DNA from 3 places in the Citrobacter amalonaticus genome. Region 1 is predicted to be linked to each of the others. Evidence: riboswitches for the same ligand, from Rfam matches in the RefSeq annotation. Region 1 holds a riboswitch; each other region holds the start of a gene.

Region 1 (10,333 bases):
TCGGGAAGCAGCGCAGAATGGAAAAGAAGGGGAGAAAGTACCACTCCGGGGCAACAATCGCCGGAGTCACCGTGGGATCTGCCGGGATGAAGTTATCCGCGCTGCTCAGATAATGAGGCGCGAAAAATAAAAACCAGGTGAACAGCATCAGGAATAACGTGATTTTAATGGCATCTGAATCCGTGATTCGGTAATCGAAGAGCAGACTACGGGACGCTTTCTCGCTGAAGGTCCGTTTCATCGCGTGAGCAAAGGCCGACTGTACCGTACGGACGTGGAAAATCGTCATCACCACGACCGCAAAGGGAAGAATAAAGTGCAGGACGTAAAAACGCCCCAGCGTGGGGGTGCCAGGCGCATAGCCACCCACCAGGAAGGTATACAACTTGTCACCCACCACCGGGATGGCGCGGGCGAAACTGGTGATCACCGTCGCGGCCCAGTAGCTCTTTTGCCCCCAAATCAGGCTGTAGCCGAGAAACGCGGTGATCATCAGCAGCACGTACAACGTGACGCTAATCATCCACATCGGCACATACGGTCTGCGGTAGACGCTGTAATACATGCCACGGAAAATATGCAGATAGCAGGCGAAGAAAAACAGCGATGCGCCGATGGTGTGCATACTGCGCAGCAATTCTCCGTGACTCACTGCGCGCATGATGTGGACGATGGAATCAAACGCCAGCGATGTCGTCGGGACGTAAAACATCGCCAGCACGATGCCGGTCAGTATCTGTATTCCAAGCATCACCAGCAGGATCGCACCGACGGCAAACAGCCATACACCGGCGATGGAGCGCGGGAAAGGAATGCGCCAGCGGATCATCTTACACGTCCTTAGCGCCAATACGCACGGTCAGACCATCAGGATGAAAGGCAAACTCTGGAACGGCCAGATTGGCGGTTGCGGGGCCGCGAGTGACCCGTCCGGAAGTATCAAACTCCGAACCGTGACACGGACAAATCCAGCCCTGTCCACCGGGTCTGGTATTGGGTACGCAGCCGGCGTGCGGACAATACCCCTGAACAACCAGCCACTGCGGATAGTCAGACGCGACCCGTTCGCTGTCCGCCTGCGGATCGATAAGCGCGCGGTGGTCAGCCTTGCGGGCCGCGACGATCTCTTCCGGCGTGCGATGATGGATGAGGATCAGCTTTCCTTGCCAGATGCGTCTGATAGTTTGCCCCGCGGCGATCCCCGCCAGCGAGACGTCTATCGGTTCATTTTCCCCGCGCGTTGTTTCGTCCGGGCCTAATGCGGAAATTAACGGCCAGACGGCGGCGGTCACTCCCGCTGCGCCGACAAATTTTGTCAATTTGCACAGGCAGTTGCGTCGTTGTTGCTGAATGTCCTTATCCGGCTGTTTGTTCTCCACCACCACAGCGCTCTCCCTTACTGTTTATCAATGCGCGAATAGATGTCCTGGAAGCGTTTATCGGCGATCCCGGGTGCCGTAAACGCGCGATAACTGTCCGGCAGAGTGGCGTCGCCGACTTTAATCAGCATGACCATCCCTTGCGCATAATGTGGGGTGCATTTAATGCCGTAGAAGCCCGCGTTGTCATACTTCACTGCGATCTCCTCATCGATTTTGCCGATAAATCCTGGGTAGCCCGCAGGCGACAGTTCAGCAATTGAGGCCGCGTTATGACTCTTATGCTTGCGGATAAATTTCACCGTATCGCCAGGTTGAATCTCCAGGTAGTCCGGCTCATAGACCATGGGGCCTGCTGAACCGCGATTCTTCATCAGTACTTCGTGGGTTTGCGCGAAGGCAGAGGCGGTGAGGGCCAGCAAACACAATACGTTCAGGCTCTTTTTGAGATAGTTCATGGGGTCTTCCTTAGGCTTCTTCAGGTCTTTGATAACGAATAAAACAGTTCGCACCATGGGGATCGCGCTCGACGATAGCGTCAATGCCAAACCAGGCGCGGAGATTCTCGCGGGTGAAAATGGCGCAGGGACGGCCCTGCATTTCCAGACGACCGGCGTTCATCACGATGATGCGATCGCAGAACATGGCAGCATGATTGAGATCGTGGAGAGCGGCGACAACCGTCAGTTTTTCGCGTTTCACCAGGCTGAGAAGGCCAATCTGATGTTGAATGTCGAGGTGATTCGTGGGTTCGTCCATCAGCAGCAGTTGTGGCTGCTGAGCGAGCGCGCGGGCAATATGCAGGCGTTGTTTTTCGCCGCCGGAAAAGGTGTGCCAGCAACGATGGCGAAGATGCTGAAGATCGACTTTCTCCAGCATGGTCTGGACGATATTGTCATCGTTGTCCGACCACGGATTCAGCAGGCTCAGCCACGGGGTTCGTCCCAGCGAGACGGCCTGTAGCGCGGTCAGGCGCTCACTGGTTTCTGCCTGCTGCTCAACCAGCGCGACTTGCTGCGCCAGTTGACGGCGTGAATAGCGATGCAGCGCTTTTTGCTGCAACAGGATGTGACCGGCGGTGGGCTTCAGTAGACCGGCCAGCAACGAAATCAGCGACGTTTTCCCGGAGCCATTGGGGCCGATAATGCCGACAAACTCCCCCGGCGCCACGCGGAGTGAAACGTCATTGACAATCACTTTGCCTTTCACCTGCCAGTGCAGACATTCCGCCTGAATCATCGCGTCGCAGGCGGCAACCGGAGTCGGTACAGGATTAACGGTCATTTGGTCGGGTTTCCTCTGATCAGGATGATGGAAAACGCGGGCGCGCCGACCAGAGCCGTAATGACGCCGATGGGCAGAACTTGTCCGGGGAGAAGCGTGCGGGAGATGACATCGGCGACGATCAGGAAAATGGCGCCGATCAGCGCGCTGACAGGCAGCAGACGATGGTGCTGATTGCCTACCAGCAGACGGGCGGCGTGAGGGATCACCAGTCCCACAAAGCCAATTGCGCCGACGATGGAGACCATAATGGCCGTCATACCGGTTACGGCGGCAATCAGCACGCCACGAGTGCGTTTTACCGGAATCCCCAGTGAGGCGGCGGACTCCGCGCCAAAAGAGAAGGCATCCAGATGACGGGCATAACAGAAACATATCGCAACGCCAACTAACGCGGTGGGGATTGCCAGTACCACATCGGGCCAGCGGACGCCGCTCAGATTCCCGAGCAACCAGAACATAATGCCGCGTGCCTGTTCCGCGTTGGCAGAGCGGGTGATGATCAGTGAGGTCAGCGCATTGAATAACTGGGAGCTGGCAATCCCGGCGAGAATGATTTGCGTCGTAACCCCACCGCCTTGCCTGCCGCCTGCCGCTACCGCCAGAAGGGCCACAAACAAAAAGGCGGTCAGGGCACCGACAAATGCGCCGAACGACATGCTGATCATCCCGGCACCCAGTCCGGTCAGCGCAACCAACACCGCACCGGTTGAGGCGCCTGCGGAAATGCCCAGCAGATACGGCTCGGCAAGCGCATTGCGCAGTAACGACTGTAAAACCACGCCCGACACGGCCAGGCAGGCGCCACAACTGGCGGAGACCAGCGCACGGGTCAGGCGATAGTTCCAGACAATCCCGGCATCCAGTGCATCAACCGGATAATGGGTGTCAAACAGATGATTTGCCAGCGTGTTGAGTACGTGCTGCCAGGGAATAAACGTCTCGCCAATGGCGATCCCTGCCAGCAGGACGCCGCACATCAGCACGCTAACCCAGAGGGCGTGGGCGCAAACATTGACCGCTAACCGACTGACGGCGTGACGCGTCCTGCGTAAATCGCTCATAGTGACCTGCGTTTCGGAGTGCATAAAACGCGCCGGACCCGTCGGGATCTGGCGCGAAACGAGGATTAATGCGCGGCCTGAGGATGCGCTAAACCGTACTCAACCAGGGCGTCAGCCAGTTTCTCAACACCGTCGATCGTTCTGATTCCGGCATTCATAGTCTGTACATCAATCACCGGTAAATGATCGGCTTTAACGGCGGGGATCAGTTGGGTGACCGGGTCGGATTTCAAATATTCCATTTTCACCTGCCAGTCATCGGCCGGGAAACGCCGGCGACTCATTTCCCCCAGCACAATCACTGTCGGCTGGGCTTTGGCGATGGTTTCCCAACCGACCGTTGGCCATTCTTCGGCGGAATCAATGACGTTTTTGATACCCAGGGTCTGCGCAATCCAGGCGGCAGGTCCTAATTTCCCGGCGACGTAGGGATCCAGTTGCAGGTCGGCGCTGGAGAACCAGAAAACGGCGGAGACGTTGTTGTCCATCCCGGCGATTTTGTTTTTCGCTGCCGTTTCACGTGCTTTGAGGCTGGCAATCAGTTCGTTGCCCTTATCCTGAACGTCGAAGATCGTCGCTAAGTCGGCCACTTCCTGATAGACCATTGCGATATCAAACATGCCTTTGCGCACGCCGTCACCGCCATCTTCGTTATCTTTCGCGCAGTCTGCCGGTGCGGTATAGACCGGGACCTTCAGTTCGCTGAACTGTTCATAAGAGGCCACCGTGCCCGCAGGACCGATCTGCCATTCGAACTGGCTGGCGACCAGATCTGGTTTTTTGGCAATGATGCCTTCGAAGCTGGGGATGTTCTGGGCAATAACTGCAATCTTGTCATTTGCCGCCTTATACGCGTCGGGAACAGGCCCGAACCACAGCGATGTGCCTACCACTCGATCGGCCAGGCCCAGCGCATACAGGATCTCAGTGCTGTTTTGTCCTACGGTGGCCACACGTTTTGGCGCTGCGTTAAACGTGATATCCCGACCACAGTTTTTTATCGTCAATGGATATTCCGTTTTGGCTGCATGAGAAAGACCTGAGGTGAGAAACAGCGCGGTACCAGCAACAACCAGAAGCATTTTTTTATAAGGTACAGAGGTAACATTAGCGTGCATTATTATCATCCCGTTCATGCCAGAATCTGAACGTCTGGTCATGGATTATATCGTTCCATATATCGGGAGAGTTCATGACGATAGATGACAGGACATCGTGAAATTTACGCATGACGTTATGAAAATAAAGAAAGTCAGCAGTTCAGTCAGAAATCTGATTCACTCTTTCACGGTGGCTTATATCAAATAAATCATCACATGGACCATCCCGTCCACTCAATGGGGCATAAATTTGACAGCAGGTCTCCTGACTCACGGTAATCAGAATATCGGCCTTCCCATAAAGATTCGCTTTACAGTGACCTGCAACAAAATATGCTGCACGAGGATATTCTGCATCCGCCTACAGTTGCGGGGGCAGTCATGGCATGGGATTGTAATAATCCGCACCATGTTCCTATTCATTACAATGTTGGTGTAATGAAATGCTGTCGGAAAAGACTGTATCGGCATTTGTTAACAAGATCAATCGCAAGGGGAAAGAAGGGTTTGTTTGAGATAAATAATGTCTATTTATTAAATATCAATGAGTTATGTTTTATCTGGTAATAAAATTCTGGATAACGAAACGTCATAGTGAAAAGCTAAATGAGAATTGATTGACGTTGATCAAGTAATATTCTTATTCATGCTAATTTATGTGATCTCTCCATATGCACTAATTGCCAGTCATCGTGCATATCCATTACAACCTGAAAATGATTACGTCGCCAGAATGAATAACCTCCCGGTAAAAAATGGTGGGTATGTAAGTATAATAAGTTGTACTGCTGTTGCTCGCAGAATGTTTCAGCAAAAGCGAGTAACTGACCCCCAATACCTTTTCTGCGATAACGTTTGTCCACATAGCAGCGACAAATTTCTGCCGTTTCTGTCAAAATATAGCGTCCGCGAAGTTCGGTAATGCGGTCGTCATATTGGCAGACGGCCAGGGTAGCAATGAGTTCATGCTTTTCGCTCCAGGCACACAGCAATACATTCCGCTGCTGTTGAATATACTGCTGTTGCAGGTTAAAAACATCCTGTCCGGCATCAGGGACTGGCCTGTCCGCCGCAAAGAACTCGTTCAGATGTTGAATCAGAAATAACTGAACCGCCGGAATATCTTCTCCGGTCATTTCACGTAGCGTAAATGAAATCACGAGTTGTCACTCTTATTCGCAGGAACAGAAAGCAGATAATAACAACACGGGAGGGGAAAAACAGGGGGCAGAGCGGAAAATGTTACCGGCCTGTACAGGAACAGACCGGTAATCGCAAAAAGATTATAAATCAGCCAGCGCCGCGTCGCGGTTCGGGAAGAAGGCCAGACGACCCGGAATCGGTTTAATACCAGCGCGCGCCATCGTGCGCAGCGGCTGGAACTCGAGGTTACTTACGCGCAGCTCGCAGCCTTCTGGCAATCTTTTCACAAAGCGCTGGAAGGCATCGAGACCGCCAGCGTCCAGCACCGGTACCGCGTCCCATTTCAGTACGACAATGCGCTTGCCTTCGATGCGCGACTCCAGATCGGTAAACAATCCTTCCGCGGCCGCAAAGAACAGCGGGCCGATCACGCGCAGCACCAGCACATCTTCGGGTACTTCGACGTTCACCGCTGCCAGTCGCGTCATGCGCGCGATACGGCGCATAAACAGTAACGAGGCCAGCACAATCCCGACGCTGATGGCAATGACCATGTCAAACAGCACCGTCAGCGACATACACATCATCATCACAATGATGTCGTCTTTGGGCGCATGACGCAGCAAATCCACAACTTTGTGCGCTTCGCTCATGTTCCAGGCCACCATCAGCAGCAGGGCCGCCATCGCCGACAACGGCAGCCATGAAAGCAACGGCGCCAGCGCCAGCAGCGCCATGATCACCAGCAGCGCGTGGATCACCGCGGAAATGGGGGACGTTGCGCCAGCGCGGACGTTTGCTGCCGAACGGGCAATTGCCGCCGTTGCGGTAATCCCACCAAAGAAGGGGGCGACAATATTACCGAGTCCCTGGCCAATCAGTTCGCTGTTGGCTTTGTGTTTCGTGCCGGTCATCCCGTCGAGCACCACGGCGCAGAGCAGGGACTCGATCGCCCCCAGCATGGCCATTGAGAATGCCGCCGGAAGCAGGGCGCGCAGGGAATCCCAGCTCAATGTGAAGTCAGAATCCGGTAGATTCCACGGCAGCACCAGTTGCGGCAGCAGTTGCGGGATCCCGTTGCCCTGTGAGCCGTCGGCGAGAATATAGTGGAACTGAGAACCAATGGTGGCAACGTGGCCGCCCAGCAGGTTGATGATCCCCATGACGGCACAGCCGGCGAGCAGGGCGGGCAGGTGACCTGGCAGGCGAATGCCCAGACGCGGCCACATCATCAGCGTACCCAGCGTGACCACCCCGATGGCGGCATCGCCCAGGTTAATGGTCGGCAGAGCCATGAAGAGCGCGCCGACTTTTTGCAGATAGTGTTCCGGGACGTGGGCCATCTGCAGACCGAGGAAATCTTTGATTTGCATGGTACCAATGGTGATACCAATCCCTGAGGTAAAACCTAAGGTAACCGAGACCGGGATGTACTCAATCAGGCGGCCAAAGCGGGCCAGGCCAAAGAGGATCAGGAAGACCCCGGACATCAGCGTCGCGACAAGCAGGCCTGCCAGCCCAAATTGTTGCGAAACGGGATAGAGGATCACCACAAACGCGGCGGTCGGGCCTGAAACGCTAAAACGCGAGCCCCCGGTTAAGGCAATAACAATCCCGGCCACAGCGGAGGTATAAAGTCCGTACTGCGGCGCGACACCGCTCCCGATAGCCAGCGCCATCGCCAGCGGGATAGCAATAATCCCGACGGTGATCCCGGCAATCACATCACGGGTAAACCGTGAGGCGGTATATTTTTCCTTCCAGCAAGCGTCGATGAGGGCGCGGAAAGGCATCACATGTGAGGAAAAAATTCTGTTCACAATAATGTTTCATCCATGAGCGCATCATCTGTCAACTCAATGAAATGGCGGGTTGGCAGGTGAAGGAGGCATAAGTCATACAAATAAAGGTTACAGATAAAAAAACCCGCCGCAGCGGGTCTTTGAGCCGGGTTCGATTAATGCTCGAACATAGCAGAAATTGATTCTTCGTTGCTGATACGACGAATCGCTTCGGCCAGCATACCCGACAGGGTCAACGTACGCACGTTCGGCAGTGCTTTGATTTCGTCGGTCAGCGGAATGGTATCGCAGACAACAACTTCATCAATCACAGAGTTACGCAGGTTGTTTGCCGCATTGCCTGAGAAGATCGGGTGAGTGGCGTAAGCGAATACGCGTTTTGCACCACGTTCTTTCAGCGCTTCAGCTGCTTTACACAGCGTACCACCGGTGTCGATCATATCGTCAACCAGGACGCAGTCACGACCTGCAACGTCACCGATGATGTGCATCACCTGAGAGACGTTTGCACGCGGACGGCGTTTGTCGATGATCGCCATATCGGTGTCATTGAGCAGCTTAGCGATAGCGCGGGCACGCACGACGCCACCGATGTCCGGAGAAACCACAATCGGGTTATCCAGATTCAGCTGCAGCATATCTTCTAACAGAATGGGGCTACCAAATACGTTATCAACCGGTACGTCGAAGAAGCCCTGGATTTGTTCAGCATGCAGGTCAACGGTCAGAACGCGGTCAACGCCGACGCTGGACAGGAAGTCAGCGACAACTTTTGCCGTAATCGGCACACGGGCGGAACGTACACGACGATCCTGGCGCGCATAGCCAAAGTAAGGGATAACGGCGGTGATACGGCCTGCGGAAGCACGGCGCAGGGCATCAACCATAACGACCAATTCCATCAGGTTGTCGTTCGTTGGAGCACAAGTGGACTGGATGATGAAAATATCACCACCGCGTACATTTTCGTTAATTTGTACGCTGACTTCGCCGTCGCTAAAGCGACCTACAGCGGCGTCGCCGAGAGAAGTGTACAGGCGGTTGGCAATACGTTGTGCTAGTTCCGGGGTGGCGTTACCAGCAAAAAGCTTCATATCAGGCACGAGAAGAACCTCAGGCATGCGTCCATTGGTGGAAAGAGTTTGCCAAAAACTGTGCGGGCCAGGCAGCACTCTCTCCATGCGGTGTATTAACGAGCGCGATGCAACGTCTGGAACAGGGTGACGTTGTCACCGAAACTCAGCTTGCCCGGCTTACCCGTCATCATTCATGTTTTATGCGCGCTGGCTTCAAGGCCTCACACCAGTCACATACGGGTGTATGCGCCTGGCAATTCGTCATCTCGCCAACGTACTGAAACGTCAATGATTCAGAGTAACGCTCTATGCAGTGGAGAGAGGTTGACACCCTTCGCCACAAAGGCATTGAGCCATTCCGGGGCTTGCTCAAGCACCTGCCGGGCACGAGACTCTGTATCGAATTCAGCAAAGACACAGGCTCCTGTACCAGTCAGGCGCGACGGCGCGTATTCTAACAGCCAGGAAAGCGCCGCATCAACCTCGCGAAAACGTTTTCTTGCGATAACCTCGCAATCATTGCTGAATTCACATTTTAATAACGTTTCTATTGACCTTTTTGGCGTATTACGGGGGAGGTCGGGATCGTTAAAAATCATCGGCGTAGGAATGCTGACGCCAGGATGCGCCACCAGATACCATTTTTCGGCCGGTTCCACCGGCGTCAGGATCTCTCCGACGCCTTCGGCAAAGGCGGCGTGTCCGCGGACAAACACCGGAACATCAGCCCCGAGCGTTAATCCGAGCGCGGCCAGTTCGTCCAGCGACAGACCACACTGCCAGAGATGGTTTAGCGCGACCAGCGCGGTTGCCGCGTTTGACGATCCGCCGCCCAGGCCTCCGCCCATCGGCAGACGCTTTTCGATACGGATATCCGCACCGCTACCGGCTGGCAGCCGACCACGCTCTGCAGCTGTTTTCATCAGCAGTCGCGCGGCGCGGACGATCAGGTTGTCTTCATGCGCCACGCCGTCAACCGGCGTCAGGAGATGAATTTCGCCGTCGCGGCGCGGTTCCAGGCTGAGGGTGTCGCCATAATCGAGAAACTGAAACAGCGTTTGCAGCGTGTGATAACCGTCCGCACGTCGTCCGGTGATGTATAAAAACAGATTCAGTTTTGCCGGAGAGGGCCACTGGGTCATCATTTTACAATCCAGTTATCCATTTTCAGCTTGATACGCTGAGCGCCGTCGGACAGTTCCATATTGGCTGGCATCGCCGGGGTGGTTTTGCTGTCGTACGCGCTGTAGACCACCTTCCAGTTTTTTCCGTCCTGGCGGTAGTTCACTTCGCTCAGGCGGTACTGGTCGTCGAGTTTATAGTCGGTCGCGTCGCCAGGCAGGCCAAGGATCCACTGACGCAGGCTGTTCAGCGGAATCGGCATGCCGGTCAGCTTGCCGATCATCTCTTCGGCATCATCAGCGGTATAGCGCTGGCCTTTATTGTCCATCAACTGCACGTTACCCGGCTGCGCGTTCAGTTCAA
Region 2 (10,333 bases), 1.8 Mb from region 1:
ACGCTGCTGGCCTGGGCGAAAAAACACCACATCGCCTCCGTAGGTCTGTATCTTGGTGATGGCGATAGCGTAAAAGTGACCCAGCTCGACGAAGAGCTTGGCCATGTTGGACTGGCGCAGCCGGGTTCGCCTACGCTGATTAACACGCTGCTGGAAAATGGTTTTCTGCCGGTCGTCAGCTCGATTGGGGTGACGGAAGAAGGGCAGTTGATGAACGTGAACGCGGACCAGGCGGCGACGGCGCTGGCGGCGACGCTGGGCGCGGATCTGATCCTGCTTTCCGACGTGAGTGGTATTCTCGACGGTAAAGGTCAGCGCATTGCTGAAATGACCGCCGCGAAAGCGGAACAGCTGATCGACCAGGGCATTATTACCGATGGCATGATTGTGAAGGTGAATGCCGCGCTGGATGCCGCACGCACGCTGGGTCGCCCGGTGGATATCGCCTCCTGGCGTCATGCCGAGCAGCTCCCGGCGCTGTTCAACGGTACGCCGATTGGTACGCGTATTCTGGCTTAACTATTAATGTGCCCGATGGCGGCTACGCCTTATCGGGCCTACGTGAACACAACCTGTAGGCCGGATTAGCGCAGCGCCATCCGGCAATTCAAGAAATTAAGGAAGTATGTTATGGCACTTTGGGGTGGGCGTTTTACTCAGGCAGCAGATCAGCGGTTCAAACAGTTCAACGATTCGTTACGTTTTGACTACCGTCTGGCCGAACAGGATATTGTCGGCTCTGTGGCCTGGTCCAAAGCGTTGGTAACGGTCGGTGTACTGACTGCCGATGAACAACTGCAATTGGAAGAGGCGCTGAATAACCTGCTGGAAGAAGTGCGTCTGGATCCGCAGCAAATCCTTCAGAGCGATGCCGAAGATATTCATAGCTGGGTGGAAGGCAAACTGATCGACAAAGTCGGTCAGTTAGGTAAAAAGCTGCATACCGGGCGTAGCCGTAATGATCAGGTCGCTACCGATTTGAAACTGTGGTGCAAAGAGACGGTGACCGAACTGCTTACCGCGAATCGCCAGTTGCAGAGCGCACTGGTCGAGACGGCGGAAAATAACCAGGATGCGGTGATGCCGGGGTATACCCACCTGCAGCGCGCGCAGCCGGTGACGTTTGCGCACTGGTGTCTGGCGTATGTCGAAATGCTGGCGCGCGATGAAAGCCGTCTGCAGGATGCGTTAAAGCGTCTGGACGTTAGCCCATTAGGCTGCGGCGCCCTGGCCGGGACCGCGTATGAAATCGATCGTGAACAGCTGGCGGGTTGGCTGGGCTTTGCCTCGGCCACACGTAACAGTCTGGACAGTGTCTCCGATCGTGACCACGTGCTGGAACTGCTGTCTGACGCCTCTATCGGTATGGTGCACCTGTCGCGTTTTGCCGAAGACCTGATTTTCTTTAACACTGGTGAAGCGGGCTTTGTTGAGCTTTCCGATCGCGTGACCTCCGGTTCTTCATTGATGCCGCAGAAGAAAAACCCGGATGCGCTGGAGTTGATTCGCGGTAAATGTGGCCGTGTTCAGGGCGCGTTGACCGGCATGATGATGACGCTGAAGGGGCTACCGCTGGCGTATAACAAAGATATGCAGGAAGACAAAGAAGGTTTGTTCGACGCGCTCGACACCTGGCTGGACTGTCTGCATATGGCTGCGCTGGTGCTGGACGGCATTCAGGTGAAACGTCCGCGTTGCCAGGAAGCGGCACAGCAGGGTTACGCTAACGCCACCGAACTGGCGGATTATCTGGTCGCGAAAGGCGTCCCGTTCCGTGAAGCGCACCATATCGTGGGTGAAACGGTCGTTGAGGCGATTCGTCAGGGGAAACCGCTGGAAGACCTGCCGCTCGCCGATCTGCAGAAATTCAGTAGCGTCATCGGCGATGACGTGTACCCGATCCTCTCCCTGCAGTCGTGTCTGGATAAACGTGCGGCGAAGGGCGGGGTGTCTCCTCAGCAGGTCGCACAAGCGATCAGCTACGCGAAGGCGCGTCTGAGTTAACACTTATGCAATCACTCCCCCTGCAAAATGGGGGAGTGTTGATTGTTAGCCTGGATATTCACACTTCTTCGGTACAGAAAAACTACCCAGTCATTAAACAAACAAGTATTTTTTATTTTCTTGTCCCGCCATTCTCAACGTTATTATATTTATTTTATCGCAGCCATTACCTTAATAATTAAATTCTCCCGCATGACATTTTATATTTTCTTGGTGAATGATTTATCGAGAATGTTATCTGTTATAAGAATGTTTGTTTTTTAATGTGATCATTCTTGAATATTTAAATTTTTTATCTTGTATGGTAGTAGGCTTGAAGGTAGATTTCGTAGGAAAACTTATCGTTAATTTCGTCGTCATCCTTTAAATGGTCATCGAATTTACTGTTTTTTTCAAGGAGAAACAGATGGATATTGATTTGTCAGGGAATGCTTTAAGTAAAAAATTGCAACGTATTCGTCATATTCAGATTGTGACATTGCTTTTATTATTCATGGCAGGGATAGTCAATTTTTTAGATCGCTCATCGCTTAGTATTGCAGGTGAAGCGATTCGCGGAGAGTTAGGTTTGTCAGCGACAGAGTTTGGTGTCCTGCTTTCCGCATTTTCATTGTCTTATGGCTTTTCACAGCTACCATCGGGTATTTTACTTGACCGCTTTGGCCCCAGAATTGTATTAGGAGCAGGATTAATTTTCTGGTCGCTAATGCAAGTATTAACCGGCATGGTTAATTCTTTCAGCCACTTTATTCTTATGCGCATTGGTCTGGGTATTGGCGAGGCTCCGTTTATGCCTGCGGGTGTGAAATCCATAACTGATTGGTATGCGCAAAAGGAGCGAGGAACGGCTCTGGGTATTTTTAACTCCTCTACCGTCATCGGTCAGGCCATTGCTCCTCCAGCGTTAGTGCTTATGCAAATTGCCTGGGGATGGCGAACGATGTTTGTCATTATTGGGGTTGCAGGTATTTTGGTTGGCCTGTGCTGGTATGTCTGGTATCGCAACCGCGCGCAATTCATCTTGCGGGATGATGAGCGCAGCTACCTTTCTGCGTCTGTTACGACACGTCCCCAGTTACATTTTAATGAATGGCTGGCGTTGTTTAAACGGCGTACAACCTGGGGAATGATTTTGGGTTTTTCAGGGGTTAACTATACTGGATGGCTCTATATTGCCTGGTTGCCCGGTTATCTGCAGGCGGAGCAGGGATTTAGCCTGGCAAAGACGGGGTGGGTTGCCGCGATTCCATTCCTTGCTGCTGCGGTAGGGATGTGGGTAAACGGCATTATTGTTGACCGCTTAGCAAGACGGGGTTACGACCTGACAAAAACGCGCAAAACGGCTATTGTGTGTGGTCTTACTCTGTCGGCACTGGGTACGCTGCTGGTTGTGCAATCTTCTTCGCCTGCTCAGGCCGTTGCTTTTATCTCTATGGCATTATTCTGCGTCCATTTCGCGGGGACATCGGCTTGGGGATTAGTGCAGGTGATGGTATCAGAAACCAAAGTGGCTTCTGTCGCCGCCATTCAAAACTTTGGCAGCTTTGTGTTTGCTTCATTTGCCCCCATCGTGACGGGCTGGGTGGTGGATACCACTCACTCCTTTAATCTGGCATTAGTCATTGCTGCCTGTGTGACGTTCACCGGCGCACTGTGTTACTTCTTTATTGTCAAAGATCGTATTGAGTAGAAAGCAAAAAAAATGCGGACCTCAGGTCCGCAAAAGTTCACGTTGGCTTTAGTTATTTGGGTATGAGAGAGACTCTCAGAACGGGCAGTGGCTTCAAGGGTTAAACGAGACCGCTCCGTTTCTGTGATGGATTATCAGACAGAAAGCTTGATAGGGATAATCGTTCGTTGCTATGCTACCTATCGCCATGAACTATCGTGGCGATGGAGGATGAATAATGAATATTCGTGATCTTGAATACCTGGTGGCATTAGCCGAACATCGCCACTTCCGGCGCGCGGCGGACTCCTGTCACGTCAGCCAGCCAACGCTGAGCGGGCAAATCCGCAAGCTGGAAGATGAGCTTGGCGTGATGCTGCTGGAGCGTACGAGTCGTAAAGTGCTGTTCACCCAGGCGGGTTTACTGCTGGTGGATCAGGCACGTACCGTGCTGCGTGAGGTCAAAGTGCTCAAGGAGATGGCAAGCCAACAGGGCGAAACCATGTCAGGTCCGCTGCACATTGGTTTGATTCCCACTGTGGGTCCTTACCTGCTGCCGCATATTATCCCGATGCTGCACCAGACTTTCCCGAAGCTGGAAATGTATCTGCATGAGGCGCAGACCCATCAGTTGCTGGCGCAACTGGATAGCGGCAAGCTTGACTGCGTGATCCTGGCGCTGGTGAAAGAGAGTGAGGCCTTTATTGAAGTGCCGTTGTTCGACGAGCCGATGCTGCTGGCGATCTACGAGGATCACCCGTGGGCGAATCGCGACTGCGTGCCGATGTCCGATCTGGCAGGCGAAAAACTGCTGATGCTGGAGGACGGTCACTGTCTGCGCGATCAGGCGATGGGATTCTGCTTTGAAGCCGGCGCTGACGAAGACACCCACTTCCGTGCGACCAGTCTGGAAACGCTGCGTAACATGGTCGCGGCAGGAAGCGGTATTACCCTGCTGCCTGCGCTGGCGGTTCCGCAAGAACGCAAACGTGATGGCGTGGTGTATCTGCCCTGCATTAAGCCTGAGCCGCGTCGTACGGTGGGACTGGTTTATCGTCCGGGCTCACCGCTGCGTAGTCGCTATGAGCAACTGGCAGAGGCCATCCGTGGTGCGATGGATGGCCATTTCGATAAGGCGTTAAAAAAGGCGGTTTAAGCCATTTAGCGCCGCTACCCGATAGGCTTCCGCCATGGTCGGGTAGTTAAAGGTGGTGTTAACGAAGTACTCAATCGTGTTACCACCACCTTTCTGCTCCATAATCGCCTGACCGATGTGAATAATCTCGGCTGCGCGTTCACCAAAGCAGTGAATTCCCAAAATCTCTTTGGTTTCCCGATGGAATAAAATCTTCAGCGTGCCCACGTTCATGCCGACGATTTGCGCGCGCGCCAGGTGTTTAAACTGAGCACGTCCCACTTCGTAAGGCACTTTCATCGCTGTCAGTTGCTGTTCGGTTTTGCCAACGGAACTGATCTCCGGGATGGTGTAAATCCCGGTGGGGATATCTTCAATCAGGTGCGCGTTCGCTTCCCCTTTCACCAGCGCCTGGGCGGCAATGCGTCCCTGGTCGTATGCTGCGGACGCCAGACTCGGGTAACCGATCACATCACCCACTGCGTAGACGTGCGGCAGCGCGGTCTGGTACATGCTGTTGACCTTGAGCTGACCACGGCTGTCGGTTTCCAGACCGATATTCTGCAACGCCAGGGAATCGGTATTCCCGGTACGGCCATTGGCGTACAGCAGGCAGTCGGCCTTCAGTTTCTTACCGGACTTCAGGTGCATGATCACGCCATCGTCGCAACCTTCAATCTTCTCATACTCTTCATTGTGGCGAATGACGACGCCGCTGTTCCAGAAGTGGTAAGAGAGGGAGTCGGACATCTCCTGATCGAGGAACGCCAGCAGACGGTCACGGGTATTGATGAGATCAACTTTGACCTCCATACCGCGGAAGATCGACGCATATTCGCAGCCAATCACCCCGGCACCATAAATAATCACATGGCGCGGTTCGTGGTGCAGGCTGAGGATCGAATCACTGTCATAAATGCGCGGGTGCGAGAAATCCACGTCTGCCGGATGATAAGGGCGCGATCCGCAGGCAATGACAAATTTCTCTGCCGTCAGGGTTTCAACCGTACCGTCATGACATTCCAGCGCCAGCGTGTGTTCGTCAACAAAATGGGCGTTGCCCTGCAAGATCTCGCAGTGGTTACGCTCATAAAAACCCTGCCGCATCCGTGTTTGCTGATTAATCACGTTGTCGGCATGGTTGAGAATATCGGCGAATGAGGAACGAAGCAGGCGGGAATGATCGCTGTAAAGGGGGTTCTGATTGAATTCGATAATACGACTGACTGCGTGGCGGAGCGCTTTCGACGGGATGGTGCCCCAGTGGGTGCAACCGCCGCCAACGTTATGATAACGCTCGATAACGGCAACGCGAGCTCCTTGCTTAACCAGACCCATTGCAGCGCCTTCGCCGCCGGGGCCGGAACCTATTACTATGGCATCGTAATCGTAGGAATGTGGCATGGTAAGGCTTACCTGTTCTTATACATAAAAGCAACAGAATAGTAACATCATTGCCGGGATAACCCAATTATCGTTGTGCTTTTTTGCGAAGCTGAAGCACAAACTGCGCGTAAACAATCATTCACAAAGCGGAACAAGCAGATTAACTTTGAACTCTGGTATAGTGCCAGACAAGACATTTGGAAGGATTCAGACATCGTGATGGGCGTTAGAGCGCAGCAAAAAGAAAAAACCCGGCGTTCGCTGGTAGAAGCCGCATTTAGTCAACTGAGCGCGGAGCGTAGCTTCGCCAGTCTCAGTTTGCGTGAAGTCGCACGTGAAGCGGGCATTGCGCCAACCTCCTTTTATCGTCATTTCCGTGATGTTGATGAGCTCGGCCTGACCATGGTCGATGAAAGCGGTCTGATGTTGCGTCAGTTGATGCGCCAGGCGCGTCAGCGTATCGCCAAGGGCGGGAGTGTGATCCGCACCTCGGTCTCCACATTTATGGAGTTCATCGGTAACAACCCTAACGCCTTCCGTTTATTATTGCGTGAACGTTCTGGCACCTCAGCGGCGTTCCGTGCCGCCGTTGCGCGAGAAATTCAGCACTTCATCGCGGAACTTGCGGACTATCTGGAAATCGAAAACCATATGCCGCGTGCGTTTACTGAAGCGCAAGCCGAAGCGATGGTGACGATTGTCTTCAGCGCAGGCGCCGAGGCGCTGGACGTGGGCGCGGAACAGCGTCGTCAGTTAGAAGAGCGACTGGTACTGCAACTGCGCATGATTTCGAAAGGTGCGTATTACTGGTATCGCCGTGAACAAGAGAAGATGCCCCTTATTCCGGGTAACGTGAAGGAAGAGTAATGAAACAGTCAGTTCAGGATAAAGGTACGCTGTTGCTGGCGCTGGTCGCTGGCTTGTCAATCAATGGCACATTCGCGGCGCTGTTTAGCTCCATCGTGCCGTTCTCTGTATTCCCGATTATCTCGCTGGTGCTGACGGTGTATTGTCTGCATCAACGTTATCAGAATCGCACCATGCCTGTGGGGTTGCCGGGCCTGTCTGCCGCCTGCTTTATTCTCGGCGTTCTGCTTTACAGCACCGTGGTGCGCGCGGAGTATCCGGATATCGGCTCCAACTTCTTCCCGGCCGTGTTGTCGGTCATTCTGGTCTTCTGGATCGGCGTGAAAATGCGTAATCGCAAGCAGGAAGTGTCGGAATAAAAACGGTCGATGTCCAGGCCGGATAAGGCATTTATGCCGCTATCCGGCGCTGCTTTGCCTGATGGCGCTGCGCTTATCAGGCCTGCAACGTATCACTTCGCCGTCAACAACACCCCGCACTCCATGTGGTGCGTATACGGGAACTGATCAAACAGCGCCAGACGTGACACGTTATGCGTCTGGCTTAATGTTTCCAGGTTCTTGCACAGCGTCTCCGGATTACAGGAGATATACAGAATGCGCGGATACGCCTGCACCATTTTCTCCGTCTCGCTGTCCAGACCGCTGCGGGGCGGATCGACAAAAATCGTTTCGCACTGATAGCTTTTCAGATCGATACCCTGCAAGCGGTTAAACTCGCGCACGCCGTTCATTGCCTGAGTAAACTCTTCCGCCGCCATGCGGATAATCTGCACGTTATCAATCTGATTCGCCGCAATGTTGTATTGCGCGGCGGCAACGGACGGCTTGGCGATTTCGGTCGCCAGTACGCGATCAAAGTTGCGCGCCAGCGCGAGCGAAAAGTTGCCATTCCCGCAGTACAGTTCGAGCAGATCGCCTTTCGATGCGCGGGTGGCATCCAGCGCCCACTCCAGCATCTGAATGTTCATTGCCGCATTCGGCTGTGTAAAGCTGTTCTCTACCTGGCGATAGATCATCTCTTTGCCCGCGACCGGCAAGCGTTCATCGATGTAATCCTGGTCCAGCGCGATTTTGGTTTTCGTTGCGCGGCCAATCAGATGTACGTTCAGGTTTTGCGCACGCAGAGCATCGCGCAACGCTTCGGCGGCTTCACGCCACTCGTCGTCCAGTTTTTTATGATACAGCAGCGAAACCACCGCCTGATTGCTCATGGTGGTGAGGTAATCAATCTGGAACAGCTTATGGCGCAGCACGCGGTTGTCGCGCACGCCTGCGATCATCGCGGTCATCAACTGGTTGATCAGTTCACTCGCCGCCGGGAAGCTGTCGACGCGGATTCGGCTTTTGCTCTGCTGATCAAAAATGATGTGATACAGGTCGTCACCATCGTGCCAGATGCGGAACTCCGCACGCATACGGTAGTGACTGACCGGTGAGCGAAACACTTCCGGAACCAGGTCAGAAAAGGGAGCCATCATACTCTGCAAGCGCACCACTTTCTCGGCGAGCTGCGCATCATACTGTTCTGTCGGAAGGTGTTCGGGGGTCATGATGTATCCTGAAAAATATAAGTACGCTGGGATTGTAGGGATTGCTCAACAGATGTCCAGACATTGATGACTTCCAATTTTTAACAAACGCGCTGGACAGTAAGATGTTACAAACTGTAGCATCCGTGTGCCGGTCCTGTGAGTTAATAGGGAATCCAGTGTAAATCTGGAGCTGACGCGCAGCGGTAAGGAAAGGTGAAATGAGAGCGTAAGCAGACACTGCCTTCGGGTGGGAAGTCTTCATTTCTATTATCCCTGACGGGGATAACCCTCCAAGCCCGAAGACCTGCCGGCTTACGTCGCAACTGGTTTTCATCATCGCGTACTATCGGTGGGACCTGCGGCATCCTTCTTATATTGTGGATGCTTTACAATGATTAAAAAAACATCGCTGCTGACGGCGCTCTCCGTCACGGCTTTTTCGGGTTGGGCACAGGATGCCACCCCTGACACGCTTGTCGTGACGGCAAATCGTTTTCAACAACCTGTTAATACCGTTCTGGCCCCTACTGATATCGTCACCCGCGAGGATATCGAACGCTGGCAGTCCCGAACCGTTCTGGATGTCATGCGCCGCCTGCCAGGCGTGGATGTCGCTCAGAATGGCGGCATGGGGCAAAGCTCTTCTCTGTTTGTGCGGGGTACCGAAGCGAAACACGTTCTGGTGTTAGTCGACGGTATTCCGGTCGCCCGTCCGGGCATTTCGAATAACTCCGATATTGACCAGATTCCGGTTTCGCTGGTACAGCGCATCGAGTATATCCGCGGTCCGCGTTCAGCGATTTATGGCTCTGGCGCGATTGGCGGCGTGGTGAACATCATCACCATGACGGGTGAGGAGCGTTCGCAGATTAATGCTGGCGTGGGGTCAAAAGGTTATCAGCAATATGACGGTACGTACCGCCAGCGTTTTGGCGATACCGTGGTAACCGCGGCCGGGGCTTATCAGACCACCAAAGGTTTCGATGTTCAGCCGCGTTCCAGCTACAGCGGCGATGGCGATCGCGATGGCTATCGCAATAAACTGTTCTGGGGAGGCGTTGAGCACAAATTTAACGACCAATTCGATGGTTACTTCCGTGGCTACGGCTATGCCAGTAATGCTGATTATGATCAGGGAAGCTGGGGTTATGACGGCGGAAACGACGAGCACCAGAATTACACCCAGTCGTGGGATACGGGGTTGCGCTTCAATTCTGGTATCTACTCGTCGCAGCTGGTCGCCAATTACCAGCGTATAAAGGACTATAACTACAGCAGCCTGAACGGGCGCTATGCGACAGGTTATAGCCTTGATGATATGGAACAGCGCTACGTCCAGTGGGGCAACAACGTTATTGTCGGACACGGCGCTGTCAGTGCTGGCGTCGACTGGAAACAAGAAAAGCTGATGTCCTTTGGCGAGTATGGGACAGACAACTATAAGCGTGATAACACGGGCCTCTATCTGACCGGGCAACAGCAGATTGATAGCGTGACGCTGGAAGCGTCGGGCCGTGAAGACCATGACGACCAGTTCGGCTGGCACGGTACCTGGCAAACGGCGGCGGGATGGCAGTTTGTTGATGACTATAAGGTGACGCTTTCCTATGGTACGGGCTTCCTTGCGCCTTCACTGGGGCAACAGTTTGGTGCGGAGCGTTTTGGTATCGCCTCTAACCCAAACCTGAAGCCGGAAGAGTCGAAGCAGTGGGAAGCCGGGTTAGAAGGGCTGACCGGT
Region 3 (10,333 bases), 290 kb from region 1:
GGCACCAGTTCATCCGGCTTGACCACACAGACGCGGGCAAACACCGCAGGGGGAAGTGGCGTCGGGAAGAACTGAACGCTGCCGTCTTCGTGGCGCAGATGGAACAGGCTTTCGACCTTGGCTAACGGATATTTTTTGATCTCTTCCGCCAGATAACGGTCATCAAGCCCCAGTTCCCGGGCGATGATCATGGTAACCATGTCGCCAGCCCCGGCGAGGTGGGTGGCGATAATTTCGCCTTTGGGATTGATAATCGAGGCGTCGGTCGAGCCCGCGCCTAAGTCCAGAATCGCCAGCGGACGCGTGGTACCGGGCGTGGTGAGCGCGCCCAGAATCGCTGCTTCGGCTTCTGCGCCGCCAACCTGCACATCCACGTTCAGCTTTTCTTTGATTTCGCTGGCGATCATCGCCATCTGCAGACGGTCTGATTTCACCATCGAGGCGATACCGACGGCCTGCTCCAGAGAAAACTCACCGGCCAGTCCGCCGGTGACGCTGACCGGAACGGAGGTATCTACAGCCAGTAAATCCTGGATAAAAATTTCGTTGCTTGGCTTATTGGTCAGTTCTGCCATCGTCTGACGAACGTGTTCCAACATGCCGCCAATATTGGTGCCCGCTTCACCGGTAACGTTGTCCAGTTTCGGGCATTCACCGACCGCTTTCATAATGGCGTCAGCGCCTGCAGCGACATCAACGCGTAGCGTACGTCCCTGTGACTGCAGTTCAATGTTTCCGGCAGGAATGGCGCGTGCTTTAACATCTCCCGACGGGGTTTTCACCACCACGGCGGAACGGTTGCCAATCAGCGCTCGCGCCATCGGGACAATGTTTTTGGTCTCGTCCGCATTGAGGTTAAACACCGTTGCGATGCCATAAGGGTTTGACAGCGTTTCGATGACTTTACCGGGCACGGCGACCTCAATGGCGGCCAGCATTCCGAGCGGGATACGGTCGATGTACAGCACTTCGTCAACGATGGGCAGGGGTTTTTCCAGTCGGTTACTGACCAGAACGCCATCGTCCTGTTGCAAAATGACACCGGTTAACTGGTAACCGGCACGGACAGAGGCGTTAATCATGGTGGCAACATCAGCGAAATCGAAAGCAGATGACACCACCAGAATTAACGGGGTATCCGCCGGTCGGGTAAGTAACTCTTCCGGCGTGATAGTGATCCCCACACCCAGACCGACACCGCCCGGTGTTTTCGGGTTATGACCGATCATGGTGGATTCGGTGATGATGGTTTCCGTGATGGTTTCCATCGCGACATCACCAATCACCGGAGTGGCTTCGTTGATACGGATAAGCGAGATATCGCTGACATTGATGCCTGCATTGTTAGCCGCAAGCGTGAGCGCCTCCTGAATCCCAAACACATTACGCAATGTGCCTTTTATCCCGGTGGTTTCTGCCAGCGCGCTACCGGTAATGGTGAGCGCGCCAGTGCCATCCAGCGTCGCCAGCGCGACTTCTGTGGATGAGTTGCCGATATCAATGCCAGCTATATATCTCATGACCTTTCCTTAGTCGTCGCCTTTCAGTTTCTTACGCTCGACGTACAACACCGCAGCTTCACGAACAAATGCGGCGCAGATTTTGGCCTGATAGCGGTTTTCAAGATCGTCCGCGATCGCGAGCAGTTCTTCTTTCGTTGAACGGTAAGGACGCAGGGCGTTATAGATCTCGAGGATGCGATCGTCCGGCACCGCCGTCAGTTCTGCGGCGCGCTCAAAGTTCATTGCCAGGCGGTCACGTCCGGCATCTTTGGCGATAGCCGCCTGAATGCGCAGCGTTTCCGGTGTGATACGCATATCCTGCGCGGTCACTTTGTTGCTCAGAACGTTTTCGAGGGTGAACTCATCCAGCGTTTTGTTGGTGGCCGTTTTAACCCACTCAGGATGCTTACTGGCGAGCGGATAGTCGGTCACTTTTGCGGTCTGGGTCGTAGTGCTCGAAGCTGCTGCCGGGGCAGATGTGTCGCCCTGCAGGCTGTTCATGCGGCTCAACACATCCCGTACCATCGATTCAATTGCATCGGTATTCATAAAGGGATCCTTATTAAAGCGCCACGCGCAGTTCCTGCGGGTTTTTGCCCGTCACGACGTACTTCGTCTCTTTAATGTGCAAGATGGCGGATTTAGCCTGATATTTCGGGCGTGCCATCTGATCGTTCAACGTCGGGACTGGCTGCGGTGATTCACGCTTGGCGTAACGTGCGGCGTTTTTACCAATCTGACGATAGGTTTCCAGCGTCAGCAGCGGGGCCTGCGGGAACAGCTCCAGGTTGGACAGCGGCGGCAGTCCCTGTTGATGGATGACCGTCGTGCCTTTTGACTGGATGCCGATAGAGATGCCGGAACCACTCAGACGGTTACCCTCAACGGCAACAAACGCCACGTCGGATGATTTAAAGCAGCGAATCACACGCGCTTTAATCCCTTCCTCTTCAATCCCGGCAATCACTTCGCGCAGAATGTTTTTATGCGGCAGACCAACGATATTCACGGTCTGAGAGAGGCCAAATGCCGGGCCGACAGCAATGATCACTTCATCCTGTTGCGTGCCTTGTTTCGCCTCGCCAATTTCCGTCAGAAAACTGTCACCGGCCGGTGCAGCCGCCGCGGCTGACGTTCCCGGCGCGCGAAATGAGACGGGCTTATCGCTGGTCTGCATTTCGGACAGCACGTCTTCAATAATCTGGCGCAGCAATTTTTCATTAATTTCCATTGTTCACCCCTTAGCCAAGCTCGTTGGGATCAAGTGCGCCAGGGATGTTTTTAATTTCTTCCCAGCGTTCGCCTTGCAGGCGATAACCTGTTGCCGGACCGGCATAATCGTTGACGTCATTGACGGCAGAGAGCACTTGTCCATCGCCGACGATAATGGCGGAGGTATGCAGATAGTCCCCGGTTAACTTGGCTTTCTGGATGTTGAGCATGTCCTGCGCGACATCGGTAAAGCCGCCCTGAGCCAGCGCTTTCACCACTTCCAGACCGTTGCGGTTCTTGTTGATGATTTCCTGCGCAAACTTGATGTCCTCAACGATGTTACGTTCAGGCATGTCTTTCGAACCGTGTGCGTAGGTTGCGGCTTCAACTTCTTCATCCGTAATTGGCGGCAGACCCATGCCGGCGAAAACCGCCTGCAGAGCGCGTGCTGCTTTGTTACGAATGGCGATAACGTCCTCTTCACGTACCGGACGCAGACCACCGTCCACTTTCAGGTCGCGCTGGATAACGTTGTAGTCATCGAAGTCTTCTGCATCTTCGTTGGAGCCCGCGAACATGTTGTCGTAGTTCGGCACGGCGGAATAACCCGAAGAGATAAAGTCGGTACCCGGCAGGAACTGCATCAGCAGACGCGCGGTACGACGCATATCGGAGTGGGTGAAGGTCTGGTCGTTACTGGAGGCGCATTCCAGATCCAATGATGAGCAGATCAGGTTTTCTGCCAGTACCGCTCGGATCCCTGATGGAACCGCAGACGGAACGCCGATGCAGCTCACAGAGCCGTTTTGCAGACCCTGCACGCCCGCCGCTTTGGTGATGTAAATGCAGCGTGCTTCCAGATACAACATGGATTTGCCTTCGGCATAACCCATCTGTACTTCGGAACCTGAACCGGAGGTGAAGCGCATTTTCAAACCGCGAGAAGCGTAAGAAGAGGCGAGGAAACCTTTTGACCACGGCGTATCATCGCCGTCGGTAAAGACCGGTTCGGTACCGTAGACGGAGATGGTTTCGGCGTAGCAGGTATGGCCCAGCATGCCGAGTTTCAGTTCGGTGGCTTCTTCCAGCGAACATTGCGTCAATACGCCCGGACGACCCACCTGGGAACCGACCAACAGCGCAATGGCGTTAAACGGAGCATAACGTGCCACGGCCACAGTGGTTTCTTGCTCATCAAACCCACGCCATGCGCCTTCAGCGGCGTCGGCAGCAATCTGCACCGGGTTATCTTTGACGTTGGTGACGTGCGCCTGCTGGGAAGGAGTACGACGTGCGCGCATTTTTTGCATCGCCATCATCATCTCAACCACGTTCATGTGCGATACCACTTCGACAATTTTTGCCGGGGTCATCGCTGTGGTCAGTGGCACAATGTCGCGACGTTTCACGTTAGGATCGCACAGCATGTTGGCGAGCTTAACGGAGTCCATCGCCATCACTTCTTCTGCGCGCGCCAGGTTGATGCCGTAGCGAGCAATGAAGTGGTCAATCAGGTCAAACTGGCTGACCGATTTGCCATCGAGTTCGGTGACGGCGCCGTTAACGATTTTAATCGACGGCTTAGGATCGTTCGGGCTTTCCATCGCAATGAAGCCTTCTTCGATCCACTCCTTAACGAATCCGTCCTGGTTGACAGGGCGTTTCGCCAGTGCTTCAAATCTTTTCGATCTCATGAATGAGCCTCACGGATATCAGATGTAGGACGGGCGATCGTTTTTCGGTTCTGAACCGAGGGTCGCAAGGACGGTTTTACCGATTTCTCGCGCGGAGATAACCGCCTGACGTACTGCGCCGGAATCGCCGGAGATCACCAGGATCGCTTCGTTACTGAAGCTGGTGCCATGCGCCGGAGAGCTGTATGCCACGACTTCAACGTTCGCGGCTTTCAGAGCGGTATCCGCCATCAGAACGCCGACGGAAGCCGGAGCGCCCACAATCACGCCGCAGGCTCGGCCAACCGGCGCACCAAACGCTTTTTCCAGCGCGTAGCTGGCGCGTGCGGTGTACTGCAGTTCGATGTGTCCGGCTTCGTTGCCATAAACATCACCGAAGGTACGGTCAAGCTCTTTCAGCGCCACTTCAATTCCGCGCTTCACGTCGGAAACGTCGTTACCGCCGATAATGATGAGTGAACCGTGACCCGCGCCGCCTTTGGTATCGCGAGGGAGTTCAATGCTTACTACTTCGGTATTGGTGGCTTTGACCGCTTCGTCAGCCGCCATAATGTGTGGACCCGCGCCGGTACGCGCGCCCAGGATGCCAATGGAGCGATAGCGCTTCTCAAGCTTCATTGCTTCCAACAGGGCACTGTCTACGTTTGCAATCACCAGACCTACGGTGTCGCCAATCGCGGTGCCAACAAATTCCGTTAAACTGCAGCTCTTCTCTGCCATAGCCGTCTCTCGTTTTGGATGGGTTTTATCAGGGGTACCCGCTTGATCAGGCGTTGCCACACGGGCAATGACCTGCGCCATGATCTGTTCAACCAGTTCATTGCTACTCATGGGTTAATTCCCTTCGGTAAGATTTTTTCTACATCGGTATGAGGGCGTGGAATCACGTGTACGGCTTTCACTTCTCCCACGTTGCGCGCAGCGGCAGCACCGGCATCGGTCGCCGCTTTTACGGCACCGACATCACCGCGAACGATGACGGTTACCAGCCCTGAGCCAATTTTTTCGTAGCCGACCAACATGACATTGGCTGACTTCACCATTGCATCTGCGGCCTCTATGGCTGCAGTTAAGCCTTTGGTTTCTACCATTCCTAATGCTTCTTGTTGCATAAAGACCTCGCCTGGGTTGTCCCGATATTCATGACTATAAAAAGAAGCGAGGAAAAAGAATGGCTGACTTGAAAGTCTGGGTGAAAAATTAGTGGGCTGTGAATATGACAAACTTGCTGTTTTTTATTTTATCTCTTTGTTTTTATTGTTTTTGTTAATTTTTATTAATGTGATATTTTGGCTTTTGCTATTCCATATTTACATTTTAGAGGATGACAGGGTTAATTTAATTTGCTATGCGGGAAAACCAATTTGTGACGTTGATTGGAAAAGGGAAATCTTCAAATAACCAATTTTTGCTATCACGAATCGTCCTGGTTAATTACACTCAGGCACTCTACACGCTGCCTTTGAATAAATAGATGGCAAGAAATTGCTATAACAAAACGATTTTTCCAGGTCTCAGAATGCGCAGTTTGCCAACAATTTTCAGCGGCCTCTTCCTATAGTAGGTGTCGTTGTACTCTACGACCAGCAAGGGTCCGCTGGTAAGGACACGAACGCTTCTAAGAAGGTGTCACAATGAATGATTCACTGAAAGCGCAATGCATTGCCGAGTTTTTGGGTACCGGATTGTTTTTGTTTTTTGGTATCGGCTGCCTTAGCGCACTGAAAGTCGCAGGCGCCAGTCTGGGTCTCTGGGAAATTTGTATTATTTGGGGTCTGGGTATTTCGCTTGCGGTTTATCTGACGGCGGGAATTTCCGGAGCGCATCTGAACCCGGCAATCACGGTCGCACTCTGGATGTTTGCCTGCTTCCCGGGACGTAAAGTTCTGCCTTACATCATCGCGCAGGTTGCGGGGGCGTTTGGCGGTGCGGTGCTGGCCTATCTGCTCTACGGCAATTTATTTATTGAGTATGAAACTGCCCACAGCATGGTTCGCGGCAGTGTCGATAGCCTCTATCTGGCCAGTATTTTCAGTACGTATCCGGCGGCTGCGCTGAGCGTGTGGCAGGCGGCTGGGGTCGAAATCGTCATCACCTCTATCCTGATGGGGCTGATTATGGCGCTGACCGACGATGGTAACGGTGTGCCTAAAGGGCCACTGGCGCCGCTGCTGATCGGTATTCTGGTCGCGGTAATTGGTGCATCTACAGGCCCGTTAACCGGGTTTGCCATGAATCCGGCGCGTGATTTTGGTCCTAAACTGTTCGCCTGGATGGCAGGTTGGGGAGATATTGCGATGACCGGCGGACGTGATATCCCGTACTTTATTGTGCCGATTATTGCGCCATTGATTGGTGCGTGTGCAGGCGCGGCTATCTATAAGTACCTTATTGGTAAAAATTTGCCCTGTAATACGTGTAAAATCGAAGAGACGGACGCGTAATTTTGACTCGCGTGGCTAATATCACGTCTTTAATTTCTATTTCGTGATCTGCTTTCACGAACTGACTAAAAAGTCTCCCCACCCAGGGAGACTTTTGTTATTGTCCCTTGTGCTTTCTGTCATTTACACACAAGGATAGGGGATGATAAGAAGTAAATGTAAAATTTATGTTTTCATTATAACAATGGATTAACTGAGGGATTTTATCATGATTTCTGCGAGTACCCTGAACTCAGAACTCATTAATAAAATCGCACAGGATTTTGCGCAAGCGACCAGCCTGGCTGTTGTGGTTGTCAATATTCACGGTGATGAGATTTCTGAGCTGTTTAATTTCACGCCTTTTTGCCAACTGATGCGTCAGCATCCGCAACACAGTACCCGGTGTCGTATGAGCGATCGCTGTGGGGGACTGGAAGCGTCAAAATCGGATCAACCCTGTATTTATCGCTGCCATGCCGGGCTTACCGATTTCTCTATTCCTCTCGTGATCGCAGGCCATCTTGTTGGGTTCGTCCTGTGCGGCCAGGTGCGTTTACGTAACGATGATGGTGCCGATCTGCTCGATATCATGAAGGTTGACGATCGCTGGCAGGCCGATCCTGAACTGCTCAATGAGTTCAGTAATGTCCCGGAAATGGACTATTCACGCGTGATGGCCTCGGCGGATCTGCTCAAACTCATTGTTGAAAACTGCCTCAAAAAGCAACTCAATTTCGTGGTGATTAAAGACAGCACGCAACCTGCTGAACCTGCGCGCCCGGCACGCGCCGCCAGCCCTCATGACAGCAAAATGAAGAAGGCGTTACGCTATATTGATGCACACCTGTCAGACGATCTTCGCCTTGAAGATGTGGCGTCGCACGTTTATCTGAGTCCGTACTACTTCAGCAAACTGTTCAAAAAATACCAGGGCATTGGTTTTAACGCATGGGTCAATCAGCAGCGCATGGCCAGTGCCAGAGAGCTGCTTTGTCACAGTGACTGGAGCATTGCCAGCATTGCCCGCAATTTAGGTTTTTCGCAAACCAGCTATTTTTGCAAAGTGTTCCGTCAGACTTATCAGGTTACGCCGCAGGCCTATCGGCAAAAAATAAATGAAAACTTGCCGGCTGAATCGGCATAAATAGCAATATTTTGCTATTGCCGATTTTTGATATTCTCGCGTAATCCGGTCATTTATAATGGTTAAGTATTTTTAGTACAGCAATAAATTGTCATAGCGCAATAAAATATCGCTCTTTGCGGAATAAACTTCACCAGTTTTTATTTCTGTGATGAGATACAGTGTCATCGTTAAGAGGTTTCATTATTCTCTTGCATGACATTTCATTCAGAATCGTTTTATTGCGACATTTCTTGTTGATAAAAAATGCGCAACGAATAAGTAACGAAAAAGTATTGTTGTGATGAGGAGAATTCATTCTGTTCATCATTTAAGCTGACAGGTTTGACACAATTGTGTCTGGGAAGGGGGTGAAAATCCCCCGCAGCCCCCGCTGCTGTGATGCTGACAACCCCGTGAAGACCACTGATCGCAAGATTGGGAAGGACGGGCGAGGACGACGCTAAGCCAGAAGACCAGCCTGTCGGATACTACCAACAACTTCGGTGGGAAGTGGGTTGCTCAGATACGTACAGTCGGAAGACTGGGTGTCAGTACATCCCTACCACCCTGAACAGGATCAGGGTCATGGCGGCAAAGCAGTACGCGTTTGTTCTGGCTGGTACCGGTAGTGGCTGTGGTAAAACCACGGTGACGCTGGGCTTGCTGAACGTGTTGAAACAACGTGGTTTACGCGTCCAGCCCTGCAAAGTCGGCCCTGATTATCTGGATACCGCCTGGCATACGGCCGTCAGCGGTACCGCCTCCCGCAATCTCGATAGTTTCATGCTCCCCGAGCCGGTGCTTAATGCGTTGTTCCGTGAACAGATGCAGGACGCGGATATGGCGGTGATCGAAGGGGTGATGGGACTGTACGACGGCTACGGCACTGATCCTGACTACTGCAGCACCGCCGCGATGGCAAAACAGTTGGGCTGTCCGGTGATTCTGCTGGTTGACGGGAAAGCCGTTTCTACCTCCATTGCCGCCACGGTGATGGGCTTCCAGCATTTTGACCCGACGCTGAACATTGCCGGCGTTATCGTTAACCGCGTCAACAGCGAGTCCCATTTCCAGTTGCTGAAAACCGCTATCGAGCACTACTGCGCTGTGCCGGTGCTGGGTTACGTCTCGCGCGTTGACGGTGTCGCGCTACCTGAACGGCATCTGGGACTGGTGACCGCGCGCGAGTCTGTCGTTAATCAACAATCATGGCAGGATTTCGCCGCCCGGCTGGAAAGCACGCTGGATATCGATCGGTTGCTGGCCTTAAGCCACCTTCAGGCATTGCCGCAAGGCGAATGGCCAGAACGTCCTGCGCCCAACGCCGGAGAAGGACTGACGCTGGCGATGGCTGATGATGAGGCCTTTAATTTTTATTATCCCGATAACGTGGCGCTGCTGGCGCGTACCGGCGTCAACATTGTTCGCTTCAGCCCGATCCACGATTGCGAATTACCCGATTGTCAGATGGTCTGGCTGGGCGGTGGTTATCCGGAACTGCACGCGGCCGCGCTGGCGGCCAATACCACAATGCTGGCAAGCCTGCGTGATGCGCACCTGCGCGGCGTCGCCATTTATGCCGAGTGCGGCGGATTAATGTACCTCGGTAGCCTGCTGGAAGATGCCGACGGGGTTGAGCATCGCATGGCCGATATCCTCCCCGGTCGCAGTAAAATGGGTAAACGACTGACCCGCTTCGGCTATTGCGAAGCGCAGGCTCTGCAGCCCACGCTGCTGGCCGCGGAAGGCGATGTGCTGCGCGGTCATGAGTTCCATTATTCCGATTTTTCCCCTGAAACGCCCGCCGTGCTGGCATGCCGTAAAGTCCGTGACGGTCAGACGGTGCAGGCGTGGTCCGGCGGCTGGCAAATCGGCAACACTTTCGCCAGTTACCTGCACGTTCACTTTGCTCAGCGTCCATTAATGCTTAATCACTGGCTGAATGCCGCGCGGGAGGCGTTATGACGCTACTGGCATGGTGCGTGGCCTGGCTTCTCGACGTCGTGATTGGCGACCCGCCAGACTGGCCACATCCGGTGCGCTGGATAGGCAATCTGATCAATGCCGTGCAGCGGCTTATCCGCCGCTACTGCAACAGTAACCGGGCGTTACGCATCGGTGGTGGGGTGATGTGGCTGGTGGTTGTGGGCTTAACGTGGGCGGTTGCCTGGGGCGTGTTACATCTGGCGACGCTGATTCATCCGTGGCTCGGTTGGGTCGTTGAAGTCTGGATGATTTTCACCGTGCTGGCGGGGCGCTGTCTGGCAACGGCGGCGCAAGAGGTTGAACGTCCGCTACGCGAAGGCAATCTTGCACAAAGCCGTGAAAAGCTCTCGTGGATTGTGGGTCGCGACACCTCGCAGCTTCAGCCGG

Evidence for each region. Region 1 has a riboswitch for cobalamin ahead of AL479_RS22430 (ABC transporter substrate-binding protein). Riboswitches for the same ligand answer to the same signal wherever they lie in the genome.
Region 2: another riboswitch for cobalamin. It lies ahead of btuB (TonB-dependent vitamin B12 receptor BtuB); the one in region 1 lies ahead of AL479_RS22430 (ABC transporter substrate-binding protein).
Region 3: another riboswitch for cobalamin. It lies ahead of AL479_RS00160 (cobyrinate a,c-diamide synthase); the one in region 1 lies ahead of AL479_RS22430 (ABC transporter substrate-binding protein).

Annotation. Positions count from the first base shown of each region.
Region 1 covers NZ_CP014015.2:4,644,387-4,654,719, reverse strand. Annotated here, with positions in the region: gene AL479_RS22455 (cytochrome b) at 1-829, opposite strand, end outside; gene petA (ubiquinol-cytochrome c reductase iron-sulfur subunit) at 831-1,382, opposite strand; gene AL479_RS22445 (pseudoazurin) at 1,397-1,837, opposite strand; gene AL479_RS22440 (ABC transporter ATP-binding protein) at 1,848-2,663, opposite strand; gene AL479_RS22435 (FecCD family ABC transporter permease) at 2,660-3,727, opposite strand; gene AL479_RS22430 (ABC transporter substrate-binding protein) at 3,793-4,845, opposite strand; cobalamin riboswitch at 5,065-5,293, opposite strand; gene AL479_RS22425 (GNAT family N-acetyltransferase) at 5,472-5,963, opposite strand; gene dauA (C4-dicarboxylic acid transporter DauA) at 6,111-7,763, opposite strand; gene prs (ribose-phosphate diphosphokinase) at 7,928-8,875, opposite strand; gene ispE (4-(cytidine 5'-diphospho)-2-C-methyl-D-erythritol kinase) at 9,142-9,993, opposite strand; gene lolB (lipoprotein insertase outer membrane protein LolB) at 9,990-10,333, opposite strand, start outside.
Region 2 covers NZ_CP014015.2:1,569,762-1,580,094, reverse strand. Annotated here, with positions in the region: gene argB (acetylglutamate kinase) at 1-519, shown strand, start outside; gene argH (argininosuccinate lyase) at 631-2,004, shown strand; gene AL479_RS07575 (MFS transporter) at 2,411-3,694, shown strand; gene oxyR (DNA-binding transcriptional regulator OxyR) at 3,912-4,829, shown strand; gene sthA (Si-specific NAD(P)(+) transhydrogenase) at 4,812-6,212, opposite strand; gene fabR (HTH-type transcriptional repressor FabR) at 6,411-7,061, shown strand; gene AL479_RS07555 (YijD family membrane protein) at 7,061-7,420, shown strand; gene trmA (tRNA (uridine(54)-C5)-methyltransferase TrmA) at 7,513-8,613, opposite strand; cobalamin riboswitch at 8,728-8,922, shown strand; gene btuB (TonB-dependent vitamin B12 receptor BtuB) at 8,987-10,333, shown strand, end outside.
Region 3 covers NZ_CP014015.2:25,851-36,183, reverse strand. Annotated here, with positions in the region: gene AL479_RS00200 (diol dehydratase reactivase subunit alpha) at 1-1,520, opposite strand, end outside; gene pduE (propanediol dehydratase small subunit PduE) at 1,530-2,051, opposite strand; gene pduD (propanediol dehydratase medium subunit PduD) at 2,065-2,733, opposite strand; gene pduC (propanediol dehydratase large subunit PduC) at 2,744-4,408, opposite strand; gene pduB (propanediol utilization microcompartment protein PduB) at 4,427-5,239, opposite strand; gene pduA (propanediol utilization microcompartment protein PduA) at 5,236-5,520, opposite strand; gene pduF (propanediol diffusion facilitator PduF) at 6,043-6,852, shown strand; gene pocR (transcriptional regulator PocR) at 7,061-7,978, shown strand; cobalamin riboswitch at 8,282-8,457, shown strand; gene AL479_RS00160 (cobyrinate a,c-diamide synthase) at 8,546-9,925, shown strand; gene cbiB (adenosylcobinamide-phosphate synthase CbiB) at 9,922-10,333, shown strand, end outside.